3 regions of the Paenibacillus sp. FSL R5-0908 genome follow, and region 1 is predicted to be linked to each of the others. Evidence: riboswitches for the same ligand, from Rfam matches in the RefSeq annotation. Region 1 holds a riboswitch; each other region holds the start of a gene.
The links. A riboswitch is a leader RNA that binds a small molecule or an ion and turns the genes downstream of it on or off. The one in region 1 is predicted to bind cyclic di-AMP.

Region 1 (4,184 bases):
TCTCTGAGAGCCAGAGTGCGACGTTGGCGATCTCTTCAGGCGCTAGCTTCTCCTTAAAGGAAGGCATTTGACCACGTCCTTTAGTGACGATGCTGTAGATTTCCTCAGCGTCATGCTGGCCGCCTTCATTCTGAAGACTTGGTCCAACTCCACCTTGAAGCTGATCGCCGTGACAGGTGATACAGCTGGCTTTCACGGTTGCTTCTGCCTTTGCTGCGTCCAGTTGAACTACCGGCATCGTGGGCTTATTTTCTTCCGCTACCTCTTCTTTACCCGGAAGTGTAAACATGAGTACTACCGCAAAGGCACAGGCGGCAAAAAACAAACCGCTCATGATCCATTTCTGCATCCCAATTCGTCCCTTCTATGTAAGCTGCTCCCTACATTATAGCTTATGGTGAAGCGTTATCATAGGGTTTGTGACAAAAAAATGAACGAGAATACAATCATTCTTATGAAATATATGGTATTTAATATCATTTGTCATAGACCATGCAATAAAAAGGTTTATCTCCTGTAGGTGTGCGGCGTTCATACGTATCTGTAATCGTAAATCCACATTTTTGATAAGTTCGTATGGCGCGTTGGTTCCAGGTCAGGACTTCTAGATCTATCTCACGATCAGGATAACGATTCAAGGCTGTCTGGACGATGGCATCCACGAATAGTTTGCCTAAACCATGGCCGCATAGATCGGGGCGCATCCCAACTCCTAAACGAACGACTCCTTCCATCGGGAACAACTGTGCGAATCCGCACAATACCTCTTGTTCATTTAATATGGAGATATATTGTTCCTCCCGGAGCTGCGGATCACCAAACTCGATGCCAAGAGCCTGCATCTGCTCCCACGGCATCCAGCCATAAATATTATATGGAGGCGTATAGCTCCACTTACAAATAGCTTCTCCGTGAATTGCCTCCATAGGAACTACATGAAAAGTTACCGAGGGATTTATCATAAAGTCATCGATCTCCTTTCACGAGGACATTGCTATATTACTAATTATATACAAAATGGGGGAGGTTCGACTCAGAAACTTTATATGAGAGAAATGTTTTACAAATTATGAGAGGGGTAAATAAGTAATAAGACAAAAAAACAAGCTCTCCTCCAAGAGTTACCTTGGAAAAGAGCCTATGTACGTTACTTATTGCACATCATCATTGTCTTCCGATTCAGCAGCAACCGATTGGTAAGCGTCTGTGCTCATAATGCGCTTGGCACCAACGTAGCGTTTCACGTAGTAGCTATCACTCAGAGAGCTAATCGTAACACCGCGTGAGGTAGAAGCGTGTGCGAACTTACCTTCACCGACATAAATGCCGACATGGGAGACACCTTTGCCACTTGTATTGAAGAATACAAGATCTCCGGCTCTTATATCATCACGGGAGATTGCTGTGCCCATTTGATATTGGGAACCTGATTGGTGTGGAAGGTTAATGCCAATCTTATCAAACACATACATTGTAAATCCGGAGCAATCAAATCCGTTAGTGGATATACCGCCGGATACGTATTTAGTACCGATGGCCTTGTCAATCACTTTATCCATTTTGGAATCTGCGAAAGCGCTTCCTGCTCCGATGGTGAGGATGATGGAAAAGCTTAGTACTGCTGCTGCTAACTTCTTCTTCAAAAGTGTATACCCCTTCCAAATGCCTACGAGGTTAGCTTAAGGGTTCGGTTGAAGGTCCCCTATGACCCCTCTATATAATGGAGGTCAATTCACCCAAAGTTGGTTCCCCCGTTTTCCTAATAGTTAGGAAACTCGGCTCATACTGTTGATTAGGATTAGCTTGTAATCAATACATGACAAAACCTTTGTAAATAACAACTTAATGATTACAAAAATGTTACTAAAATCTCACTGCGCTAATTGTAACAAACAGAAAGCCGCTTGGCAATCGTTTTTAACATATTAATGCAGAAAAATTGGAATTTTTACGGTAGAAAGGCATATGTAAGCGTTAATAATGACCTAATTTTTAATATAATTGCAATTTTTATCAAATAAACGTGTTTCAATTGGGCTCTAATAGTGTAAAAATATATTATGGAAAAAAGAAAAACCCGAATTTGATTACGGGCATAATCAGATTCAGGTTCATATAGTTGTAATTATGAGGTTATAGTTGTGAGGAAGGTTTCAATCGAAGGCTACAGCTTGATAAGCTGAAGTACTCATTACTCTTTTAGCGCCAACATAACGATTGGCCCAGTAGGCCTGACTGAGTGAAGTGATGGTCACTCCACGCGAAGAGGACGATTGTGCGAATTTTCCGTTTCCAACATAAATGCCGACATGGGATACTCCATTGCCAAGTGTGTTAAAGAACACTAGATCACCAGAACGCAGATTGCTTTTGGATACAGCAGTTCCAACGCTATATTGAGCTTTTGATGTACGAGGTAAAGTAAGACCCACATTCTTGAATACATACTTTGTAAATCCAGAGCAATCAAATCCGGCAGTGCTTGTACCTCCGGTTTTATAGGCAACTCCAATAGTCTTTGAGATTACAGAGTCCATTTTAGAGTCGGCAAAGGCGCTTCCTCCACCAATAGATAACGCCATTACAAGTCCTAGCGCCGCAGCGACGCATTTTTTTCTTAAATTATGTCTTTTCAAAAGATGTACTCCTTCCAAGGCCTGCGAGGTTAGCTTAAGGGTTCGGTAGAAGATTCCCTATGATCCCTGTAAAGCGAGATCAATTCACCCAAAATATGGTTCCCCCACTTCCCGGTGCAAAGGAATTAGGCGTGTTAAGCACCAGAGAATGACGTTTCGACAGTTACACTTACGATAAATACATTTAGTTATGTAGGAATCGTTTCAATTGATTACAAAATTGTTACTAATAGCACAGGACTTATTGTAACAGAGCTTTTACGATTTTGCAAATACTCTTAAGTTATCCGTAATGAGAAAAAGTCCCAGCTCCTGAATACAGGAATTGGGACCTTTTTATTATGTCAAATAAGGTTGATTTATTGTGGAAATGCTTTGCTACGCCATAGATGATATTGTGCAGAGATTCCCCACATTTTTAAGAGCGTAGAAGGTAGTGGTGAGATTTGCCGTATTATAAGTGCCGGTAGGCCGGGACAGAACAGACCCGTCAGTCCGCACACTAGCAGTAAGAGCAAGCCTCCCGCACCAAGTACAATGGAAACACCTATAGCAGGAATCAGTGACCGCAAGCAGATGAACAGTGAGGAGAACATTCCTGTACCGCCGGTGTAACCAAACTGCATATATAGAAGAAACAGGCGCACGATAAAAATATATATAAGCCATGCCAATACGTATGGTACTAAATGAAGTAACAAAGCGTAGTTAAACAAAGAGGATAAGAACAGCCCGTACATTTTTGGAGCAAGCCAGTAAAGCGGCAGCAGGGTCAGCACCCATTCGATTAGGCTAAAGACTAAGACAGGTAGTCCATAGATCTTCATGCCAGGGAAAAAGAACAGTCCACGCTCGCCCTTTCGCTCCTGGTGGAGCTCATGCAGCAATCCTGCCCTTATGAAAGGGGAAAGCAGAAGTCGCAAGACAACAAGCGCCAGAAGCATCCATAACCAAGTGCGTATCGAAGGGTTCGTATTCAAGCTGAACTGTCCCTCGATATAATATAACAGTCTGCCCATACCGCTGCCTCCGGCGTCTTTATCCGGATAGCGCAGTAGAATCGGAATAATAGCAGATCGGATGAAACCATACATAAAGTAGCCCCAGAGCAGTCGGTAGATGAAGAGCAGAATTAAAATATAAAATTGCTCCTTCATGCTTTGCCAGCCGCGGGTTATCGATGTTCTCACAATCATTCACCTCACCAGACAAGAGTTCCGAGCACGGTTTCAAGTAGTTTAGTTACACTTAATGTCCAGCGAGAGAGCGTCTTGGGCTCTATTTCCGCCAGCCTAAAGTTGTTTAGATGTTTGCTCTCCAATAAGATGGAATGTTCAGGGTCAATCTCAGCAGAGAGAAGAGGCTTATCGCTTAACAATTGAAACGTAGTCTCTGCTCCTTCACCGTTCCAGACCCGCTGCACCGAAGAGCTGTCGGCGAATGTGAATTTCACGGGAACATCAACGTAATGGCTCCCTTTGTTTGAAATCTTCACTAATGATTCGTAGCTTGGGGCATCGCCGCTGTTATTTTTTTTAAAAGCAATCG
Region 2 (4,184 bases), 590 kb from region 1:
GCAAAGCACCCTGAACTAGCTCAAGCTTAACCTGCTCCCAATCTGAACCTTCGCGGCGGACCTTATCCAGCGCTTCCTCAAGACGGCAATGACAGATAGCCCGTAAAAAAGAGCTCCATTTAATGAGATCGAAATTTTTGGTGTTGGCAGAGATCAGACAAGCCCCCCAGCTGCATCCTCCCTTACAAGTGAGCTTCAGAATACCATAACGGCAGCCTTCAGCCCCTTCCATTCCATAGTGGATAGGCTCGGGTTCATCCAATACAAATACTTCAATGCGGGATAGTCTGCGCTGGTCCATAGTAGGGTTCCTCCTTAGATTTCCAAAAGCTTTAAGTCAACATGATGAGTGACACTAGCCTTTTCTACACAAGCGAGCATTTCCATTTTATTCTCACAGACTGCGGTATGCTCTAACCATAGTCGGAACTTCTCTTTCCGTATAACAGATAGATGTAAGGGAAAGGTGCTGCGGGATCTCAAGACATACCAACCGGCGCTTACATCTTTCCAAGGCTCCTTGAAGGCTGTAAACCACGGGAGTTTTTGGTGCGATGACCAATCCTGCTGCTGCTGTTGTTCTCGAATTTTTTTATATATTTCATATACAATCTTAGAGTCTAAACAGTCTTTACAAGAAGAAGGTGTGCTGAACTGGCGAAGGGCTTGGATCTGGTTCTGGCCAAATGCATAGCCTACAATGTACCTGTGATTATTTTCTTCGAACCACAAGGCCCCGAAACAAACGTAATTTAGACTTATCGGCTCAAGCAGCCCTTGATGTATCCCTAAATAATAGTGCTTCAAAACATTCACCCCATCCAGCGTGCTATCACCTAATAGGCTCAGGTAACGCAAAAACCGCAGCAAGAGGAGGACCTCTGCTGCGGTTTTGGATTACAGGCAGATATACCTGGGCCAAAGCGTGGCGGATCAAGGGTCTCTCTCTTTACGCTTACGAGGTTAGCTGTCGGATTCGGACGGTGAGAGTCGCCCTACCTATTGAGACTTACGCAGTCTCCTTTGGATTCACCCCAAGTAGGCCAGACGGCCTGATGGTTCCCCCGTTCCCTGCAAATGCAGGAACTCAGCGTTGATTGTTTTTCATGAATTAGATTCAACCCGAATCATACTCTTTTCAAGATTTTCTGTAAAAAACGGAAAATGTTCTTTTAGAGCAATTTTAACCATATCCTGCCGACTACGACTGAAAAATGAGGTAAATAGGTATTTATGGCGTGTTATCGCGCCTCTTTCTCGCTCAACCTCAGCTTCTTGCGTTTCTACCTATAAAGGGAATTTACAGTATTTTTGCTCTAAAAAGGTGAATAAAATCACATGGGTTATAGATAGCGATTAAACGCCCGAAACTCGAGTAAACAAGAGATATAGAGAGATTAGATATCAAGTAAGCGCTATCTAATGGGAAAATAGTTTTTAATTTGCATTATTTTGGCATCATTCAGGTTTTACAAGTCTTCGTGCATAAGAGTATGATTACTCCTGTTTCAACGACAATCGAATATTTGATCCGCTTAATTTCCGATAAGGAAAGCGGGGGAACCAACAATCGGCAGCCGATGTGAGAGTCGGAAGCCGATTATGGGGTGAATCCTGTAGAGGGTGCGAGTGAGCTCGCATCTATACAGGTAGGGCGACTCTCACCGCCCGAATCCGACAGCTAACCTCGTAAGCGTATGGAGAGAGGATGAGTGCAATGTGACCGCTAGCGAGCCACAGAGGAGATCCTTTGTGGCTTTTTGCTGTGCTCTTAGAAGCAAAGCATTTATGGAGGCCTCCCCTAAGAGGTCGCTAAATTCATCATTAGCGGTATTTGTTAGGCAGCGTCTAATGACGTGACACAACCGAGCTTTAGGTTGTGCCCGAAAATGACGATAGGTCAACATCCTTTCGGAGATTTTCGTTGCCTCCTTGTTGTAAATGAGCAGGAGGAGAAAAAAAGATGACGGATCAGAATGAATATGTGCTTGTATGTGCGCCTACAAAGGCGGGAGAACATTTCATTAAACTTCTGAAGTTCAGGGGTATTAAGATGGCGGGATTAACCAACAATGTGGCTGAGAAAGCTTTACTTGAGGAGCTCGGGATTGAGCAGGTTATTCTAGTGGATACTCGCCATCAAAGCACTTGGTTTCGCCCGTCGTTCCCGGTAGGCAGGGTATATCTGTTTGAGAGCAGCTTTCCGCTTTGCTGCCGCTATATCCAGATGTGCCGTACCTGGACGACACAGCCAATTTTTGTGATTACAAGTTCAATAAATCCTAGATTGGTCTATAAAAGACTTGGTGCGAGCTATGTAATCTATTCCCATAGTGGTGATGCTGATTTTCTAATCGATAGATCACCTCATCAAGGATAATGGAAGGAGTGCGGAAGATATGATGGATCTGTATATGGTGGCTTCGTTAGCTGTAATTTACGGGTTGTTTTATGGCTTTATGCGCTGGTGCGCAGGTGTAGTTGAGGATACGGGGAGGGATAAGCTGTGATTCTAGTAATCGCTGTTACCCTACTGTTGTTTATATATCTGGTTTACGCGTTGATTCATCCTGAGAAATTTTAAGGAGGGGCATTCATGGGCATTTTGCAAATAGTCGTCGTAATTGTAATTCTCATCTTGCTGGTCAAGCCGATGGGGACGTATTTATATCATGTATTTTCTAACGAACCGAATCGTACGGATCGCTGGTTTGCAGGCACAGAGAAAGGTATTTATAAGCTGATCGGCCTGAAAAAACGGGACGGAATGTCCTGGAAGAAGTATGCACTCAGCTTTGTTTTAACTAATATCGTACTGGTTGCTTTCAGTTATATTTTCCTAAGATTACAGCGGGGATTGCCGCTGAACCCGAATGGAATTGCCGATATGGAACAGACGCTTTCATTCAATACGGTGATCAGCTTTATGACCAATACGAACCTGCAGCATTATAGCGGGGAGACGGGGCTATCGTATTTTTCACAAATGGCAGTCATCACGATGATGATGTTCACGTCTGCAGCGAGCGGATTTTCTGTTGCGGTTGCTTTTGTCAGAGGGATTACAGGACAGAAATCAGTCGGGAACTTTTTCGAGGACTTTGTAAAAGCACATATTCGTGTATTCATTCCATTAGCTCTGCTAGTTTCATTGGTGCTGGTAGGATTGCATGTGCCACAAACGCTCAAGCCATCGCTTGAGGTCACTACACTCGAAGGGCAGACGCAACAAATCGCTATCGGTCCAGTCGCTTCTTTGGAATCAATTAAACACTTAGGTACGAATGGTGGCGGCTTCTTCGGAGCCAATTCAGCGCATCCTTTTGAGAACCCTAATCCACTTACGAACGTTCTGGAGATTCTCTCTATGTGGATGCTGCCAGCCTCTTTGCCATATATGTACGGATTGTTTGCTAAGAACAAACGTCAGGGCTGGGTGATTTTCACAGCAATGATGACCTTGTTCGTTCTGCTGCTGGGATTGAATTATTATGCGGAAACTAAAGGCAATCCCGCTATTAATGCGCTGGGGATCGAGTCTTCGCAAGGCAGCATGGAAGGTAAAGAGGTGCGTTTTGGGATCCCGCAATCTTCGCTGTTCACTTCGGTAACAACGGCAGCTACGACAGGTAGTGTTAACAATATGCATGATACGCTGACACCGCTGGGTGGCATTACCCCTCTGGCCCTAATGATGCTCAATAACGTCTTCGGGGGAAAAGGTGTCGGATTAATCAATATGCTGATGTATGCCATCATGGGCGTCTTCTTATGTGGATTAATGGTCGGCAGAACACCAGAGTTTCTCGGGCGAAAGATAGAAGCCAAGGAGATGAAGCTGATTGCGATTGCCATCCTTGTGCATCCGTTCATTATCCTTGTACCAACAGCAGGTGCGTTCTTAACGGACTTGGGCAACGGCTCCATTACGAATCCCGGATTCCATGGACTTAGCCAAGTGTTATATGAATATGTCTCTTCTGCCGCGAACAATGGTTCAGGATTTGAAGGGCTTGCGGACAACACCACCTTTTGGAATGTTACAACTGGGATCGTAATGCTGCTTGGCCGTTATGTCTCTATAATCGCGATGCTGGCAGTTGCAGGTTCACTGATCCAGAAGAAGCCAGTTCCTGAGACGATTGGCACATTCCGCACAGACAATGGTCTGTTTACCGGAATTC
Region 3 (4,184 bases), 2.7 Mb from region 1:
AGAGAGACTGTTAAGTACAGTAATCAGAGAAGTGATATCATACGAACGGAGCAGGCTTTTATCCATTTTATATCCGTCCATGATGCCATATCCACCTTTAGTTCCCTGATACGATACGACCGGGATGCCAGCGGCACAAATCACATCAATATCCCTATAGATTGTTCGCTGGGAAACCTGAAACTCTTCAGCCAGCTTGGAGGCAGATAAAACTTCGTGGTTCAATAGCTTGTAGATCATAGAAATCAATCGTTCCAATTTCATATGTGCATTCCCACCCATTAGTCCATTTCGTGTTACAGCGTGATTATAGCATAGATTTTTCCGGGCTAATTTTGGGAGGGAGGAGTTTTGTTGTTGGTGATGAAGAAATATCCTATGACAGAGTCGATTAATCTATTTACAGATTAAATCCGCAGGCTCGCCTGATAAATCATTAACAGAAATAATAGCATCGTTTTTTTTCACAGGTGGGGTCCAATATTGCTCATTCCCAGGCAGCTCATCGAACCATTCGGCGTCCTTTGGACAATCTAGAATCATAAATTTTCCGTATTCCTGATCTCTGGATTGATGGTATTTGAGATAGGCTTTCCCGTTATCAATGGCGAGAATTTCTATTTTTCCTGAGGTGTGGCTCATGGATAAGCGTACTCTTTTGCCAAGTCCTGAGGTTCTGGCTTTGGCTTCTTCTACAATTTGATAGACTTGCTCGAGCGGTAATACGAAATCCCGGTTTCCGGCAACAGGCCGGTTCACAAAGAAATAGTAGGGTGTAACGCCAGCCCATGAAAGCCGGTCCAATAGTTCCCCTAAAATAACGGGATCATCGTTGATGCCTTTGAGGATGGGAGTCTGATTTACGACAATTGCCCCTGCGTTGTGGAGAGCTTTAAATGCTTTTTTGGCTTCAGGTGTGATTTCACGAGGATGATTGATGTGCGCCATAACATAGATTCGTTTGTCTTCGGTAGAGTAAGTACGAATCAGCTCCAGCAGCTCTTCGTCTTCAGAGATCCGCATCGGATTAAATACGGGTATCTTCGAACCTAGTCTAATGATTTTAACATGCTCAATGCTTCTTAGATTTTCAATAATGGATCTTAGCTTCGGTGTGGAGAGAATTAAACTGTCCCCGCCCGTAAGAAGTACGTTGTTAATCTCCGGATTCTTTGCGATATACTCCAAGCCCGGAGAGACATCAGCCATCGCCTCTTTCACGTCATTTCGGAACAGACGCTTACGGAAACAGTAGCGGCAATAAGCCCCGCAGACCTCGGATACAATCAGCAGTGCAGTGGTTCTATACTTGTGCTGACAACCAGGTACCACATAATTCGTGTCCTCATCGGAGGCGTCCCAGCGCCCATACTCCAGTAGTTCACCTTCGTTAGGAATAACCAGCTTACGGATGGGATCTTCTGGATCATCCCAGTTAATCAAAGACAGATAGTAGTCATTTACACGAAAAACAAACTTGTCCGTAATTTCTTTCAGATTCTCTTTTTCCAGCTCAGACAACATAGTTATTTTGTTAATATCCGTGAAGTACTTTACCTTTTGCACGTACATCTCTCCTTTGTCTCGTAGTGTGAGAAATGAGGGAGCCTTAGTGTCAAAAGCCAATCTACTGCCAGCAGGGTCCAAAAAAAGTACAAAAAGAGACCCTTAGCAAGGGTCTCTGGTTATGTAAATAACATGAAAAGCAGACCCATCCACTGCTGACGAGGTTAGCTGACGGACTCGGGTAAGATGGTACCCTACATTCTAATGCTCAATGATTCGCCCCAATTAACTGGTTCCCCCGCTTTTCAACTGTAAAAGTTGGAAATTAAGCGTAGATAAAGTATACCCTATGAAGTTTTGAAAAGTCAAAAGAGAATCCTAGATTCACCTTCAATTGCTAGCGCTACTTCCGCCGAGTAGTTTAGGCAACAGCGTTAGCAGCTTCTCCCGGGTTAACGCATCACTGGAGTTCCATTTGCTTCCGTCGAGCAGATAAACATGTCCCTGACGTACTGCCGGGAGACTGTTCCAAAGTGAACTGTCTAGTAGTCGTTCCATTGCAGCTCGCGAGTCTTTGCGTTCCGGAATGAACATGAAGATATGATCTCCGGCGTAGGCAGGCAGTCGTGTTGGATCCACTTCGGCGAACCCTAACTCTTCGTCCAATATGGCCTGAATCTCTTCGGTCGGTTGTAAACCACATGGGGCATAAAGCGCAGTGGAGAATCCGGACATTCCCATAGCATATAGATGATCTCCATGATCATAGACCAAAGCAGAGGCGGTTTCTCCAACTTGGAGAGTTGTCGAGTAAAGCTGCTGCCACATGGCTGCGTTTTTGATTGTGAATGACTCCAGCCATGCTTCCGCTTCGCGCTGTTTACCTAGCCAACTGCCTAATGTCCGCATTCGGTTGTCGAGAGGCGCAAATGAATCAAAGGTGAGTGTCGGAGCGATACCAGAAACTGCTCTGTAGGCTCTTTCATCACTATTTGCCAAAATGATCAAATCTGGGTTTAGGGAAGCGGTCAACTGCGGGTCCAGTGGAAACCCGACGTTGGCGAGCTTCTTAAGCCGATGCTTATAGACGCTGTTCCGGGCGAACGCTTCATCTCCACCGATAGGCTTTACACCTAACGCGAGAAGGTCGCCAAGTGTTTCGCCATGATAGACAATACGTTTCGCTCGCTCTGGAATCTCCACCTCATGACCCGTCCAATCCTTGACGGTAAGCTTACGACCTTGCTGATGTGCATATTGTCCGGGTGTAACTCCGGTTTTTTGCCGAAAGCGGCGGCTGAAATAGTATTCATCCGAGAAGCCGACCAGTCTGGCGATTTCCCGCAGTGGTTCAGACGATTCCTGCAGGAATCGTTTGGAATGATTAATTCGCAGATCCGTCAGGTATTCAAGCGGCTTTTTACCTGTAAGCTGTTGAAAGATCGGTGTATACTGCCAGATGGATATCCCCGCCTGTTCAGCCAACTGCTTCACGGTGATACTCTCTGTATAATGCTCCTGAATGAATGTTATGGTCTTTTCTACGGATTCCGTAGGACTTGGCAGGTGTTTGGAAGGGTAATTATGCTCAAAAAGTAGCAGCAGCAATTCTTGGAATTTTAATTGTCGCTTGAATTGTTGTACATCATCGGTATTATTCCTGTTCATGAGCAGCTCTTCGACTAGTCGGATTACCTTGGTGAACGGGTGCACAATTAACTCCCGTCTGCCGGAAAGCAGTTCTCCAGAATATCGTTTAGGATGCTTGGTTGTATAAATTGCTGTAAAGGTGATGAGGTAATAATACAACGTCAGCTCCTGGTTGTTCGTACTATAGGAGATTCCAGGAGATAGTAGATAACATTTATCCGTACTTAGTATCACGCTTTGATTATCGAGGTTCAATTGTCCGTTCCCTCCAGTAAATATGAGAAGGGTATAGTCCTGGGTTGTACGCGTTATTGAGCTTGAATCGGCAGCTTGAATCATCAGTTCGGCCTCGTTTAGCTGAAATAACAGAGAGTGGAGTGGGGGGCAGGACGATGATGTATGCAGCATGGGTTCAGCCTCCGTTCATTTGGTGAGAATGATTATCAATGAATTCATTGTATATAAAAAAAAGAAGCATATCAACAGCTGTTGACATGCTTCTTGCAGTTTTTTATCAGCCTTGTGTTAAACACTTCATCTCGGAAGGTTATTTCATATTCAATAGCTGTGGAATTTCGCCAAGCAGCCATTCTCTTGTTGTCGCATCACTTGAAGTCTTCATGATGTCTTGTGTATAGACATATCCGTTCTTGACGGCAGGAAGGCTCTTCCAGATAGGGCTCTTTAATAGATTCTCTGTGGATTGTTTTGCTTCTTCTGCCACTGGAGTCAAGATGAATATCCGGTCTCCGGCATATTCTTTCAGGACTTCCATGGATACTTCCTGGAACCCTTTACCTTCATCAAGTATCTTTTGAATAGCTGGGGTTGCCTTGAAGCCATTCTCCCCATAGAGTACCTGTGAAAGTCCGGTTGCTGCCATTATAAACAGTCTGTCTCCTGGATAATAAGTGAAGACCGCAGCGGTTTCGCCTTCTTTCATGCCTGCGGATTTCAATAGCTTCCACATGTTCTCTTCAGCGGTTTTATACTGCGCAAGCCATGCTTCTGCTTCAGTCGTTTTACCA

Region 2: linked by a shared signal. The riboswitch ahead of MKZ09_RS03260 (hypothetical protein) and the one ahead of MKZ09_RS00545 (C40 family peptidase) in region 1 are both predicted to bind cyclic di-AMP.
Region 3: linked by a shared signal. The riboswitch ahead of MKZ09_RS12090 (KamA family radical SAM protein) and the one ahead of MKZ09_RS00545 (C40 family peptidase) in region 1 are both predicted to bind cyclic di-AMP.

Annotation. Positions count from the first base shown of each region.
Region 1 is NZ_JBBOUV010000001.1:112,028-116,211, forward strand. Features, by position in the region: gene MKZ09_RS00530 (c-type cytochrome) at 1-349, opposite strand, end outside; gene MKZ09_RS00535 (GNAT family N-acetyltransferase) at 477-962, opposite strand; gene MKZ09_RS00540 (C40 family peptidase) at 1,152-1,643, opposite strand; cyclic di-AMP (ydaO/yuaA leader) riboswitch at 1,649-1,791, opposite strand; gene MKZ09_RS00545 (C40 family peptidase) at 2,154-2,582, opposite strand; cyclic di-AMP (ydaO/yuaA leader) riboswitch at 2,640-2,778, opposite strand; gene MKZ09_RS00550 (hypothetical protein) at 2,996-3,826, opposite strand; gene MKZ09_RS00555 (M1 family metallopeptidase) at 3,838-4,184, opposite strand, start outside.
Region 2 is NZ_JBBOUV010000001.1:699,006-703,189, forward strand. Features, by position in the region: gene MKZ09_RS03250 (hypothetical protein) at 1-301, opposite strand, end outside; gene MKZ09_RS03255 (hypothetical protein) at 316-870, opposite strand; cyclic di-AMP (ydaO/yuaA leader) riboswitch at 939-1,103, opposite strand; cyclic di-AMP (ydaO/yuaA leader) riboswitch at 1,523-1,712, shown strand; gene MKZ09_RS03260 (hypothetical protein) at 1,964-2,380, shown strand; gene kdpF (K(+)-transporting ATPase subunit F) at 2,507-2,584, shown strand; gene kdpA (potassium-transporting ATPase subunit KdpA) at 2,597-4,184, shown strand, end outside.
Region 3 is NZ_JBBOUV010000001.1:2,786,013-2,790,196, forward strand. Features, by position in the region: gene MKZ09_RS12085 (helix-turn-helix transcriptional regulator) at 1-264, opposite strand, end outside; gene MKZ09_RS12090 (KamA family radical SAM protein) at 397-1,572, opposite strand; cyclic di-AMP (ydaO/yuaA leader) riboswitch at 1,705-1,848, opposite strand; gene MKZ09_RS12095 (helix-turn-helix domain-containing protein) at 1,897-3,564, opposite strand; gene MKZ09_RS12100 (ABC transporter substrate-binding protein) at 3,704-4,184, opposite strand, start outside.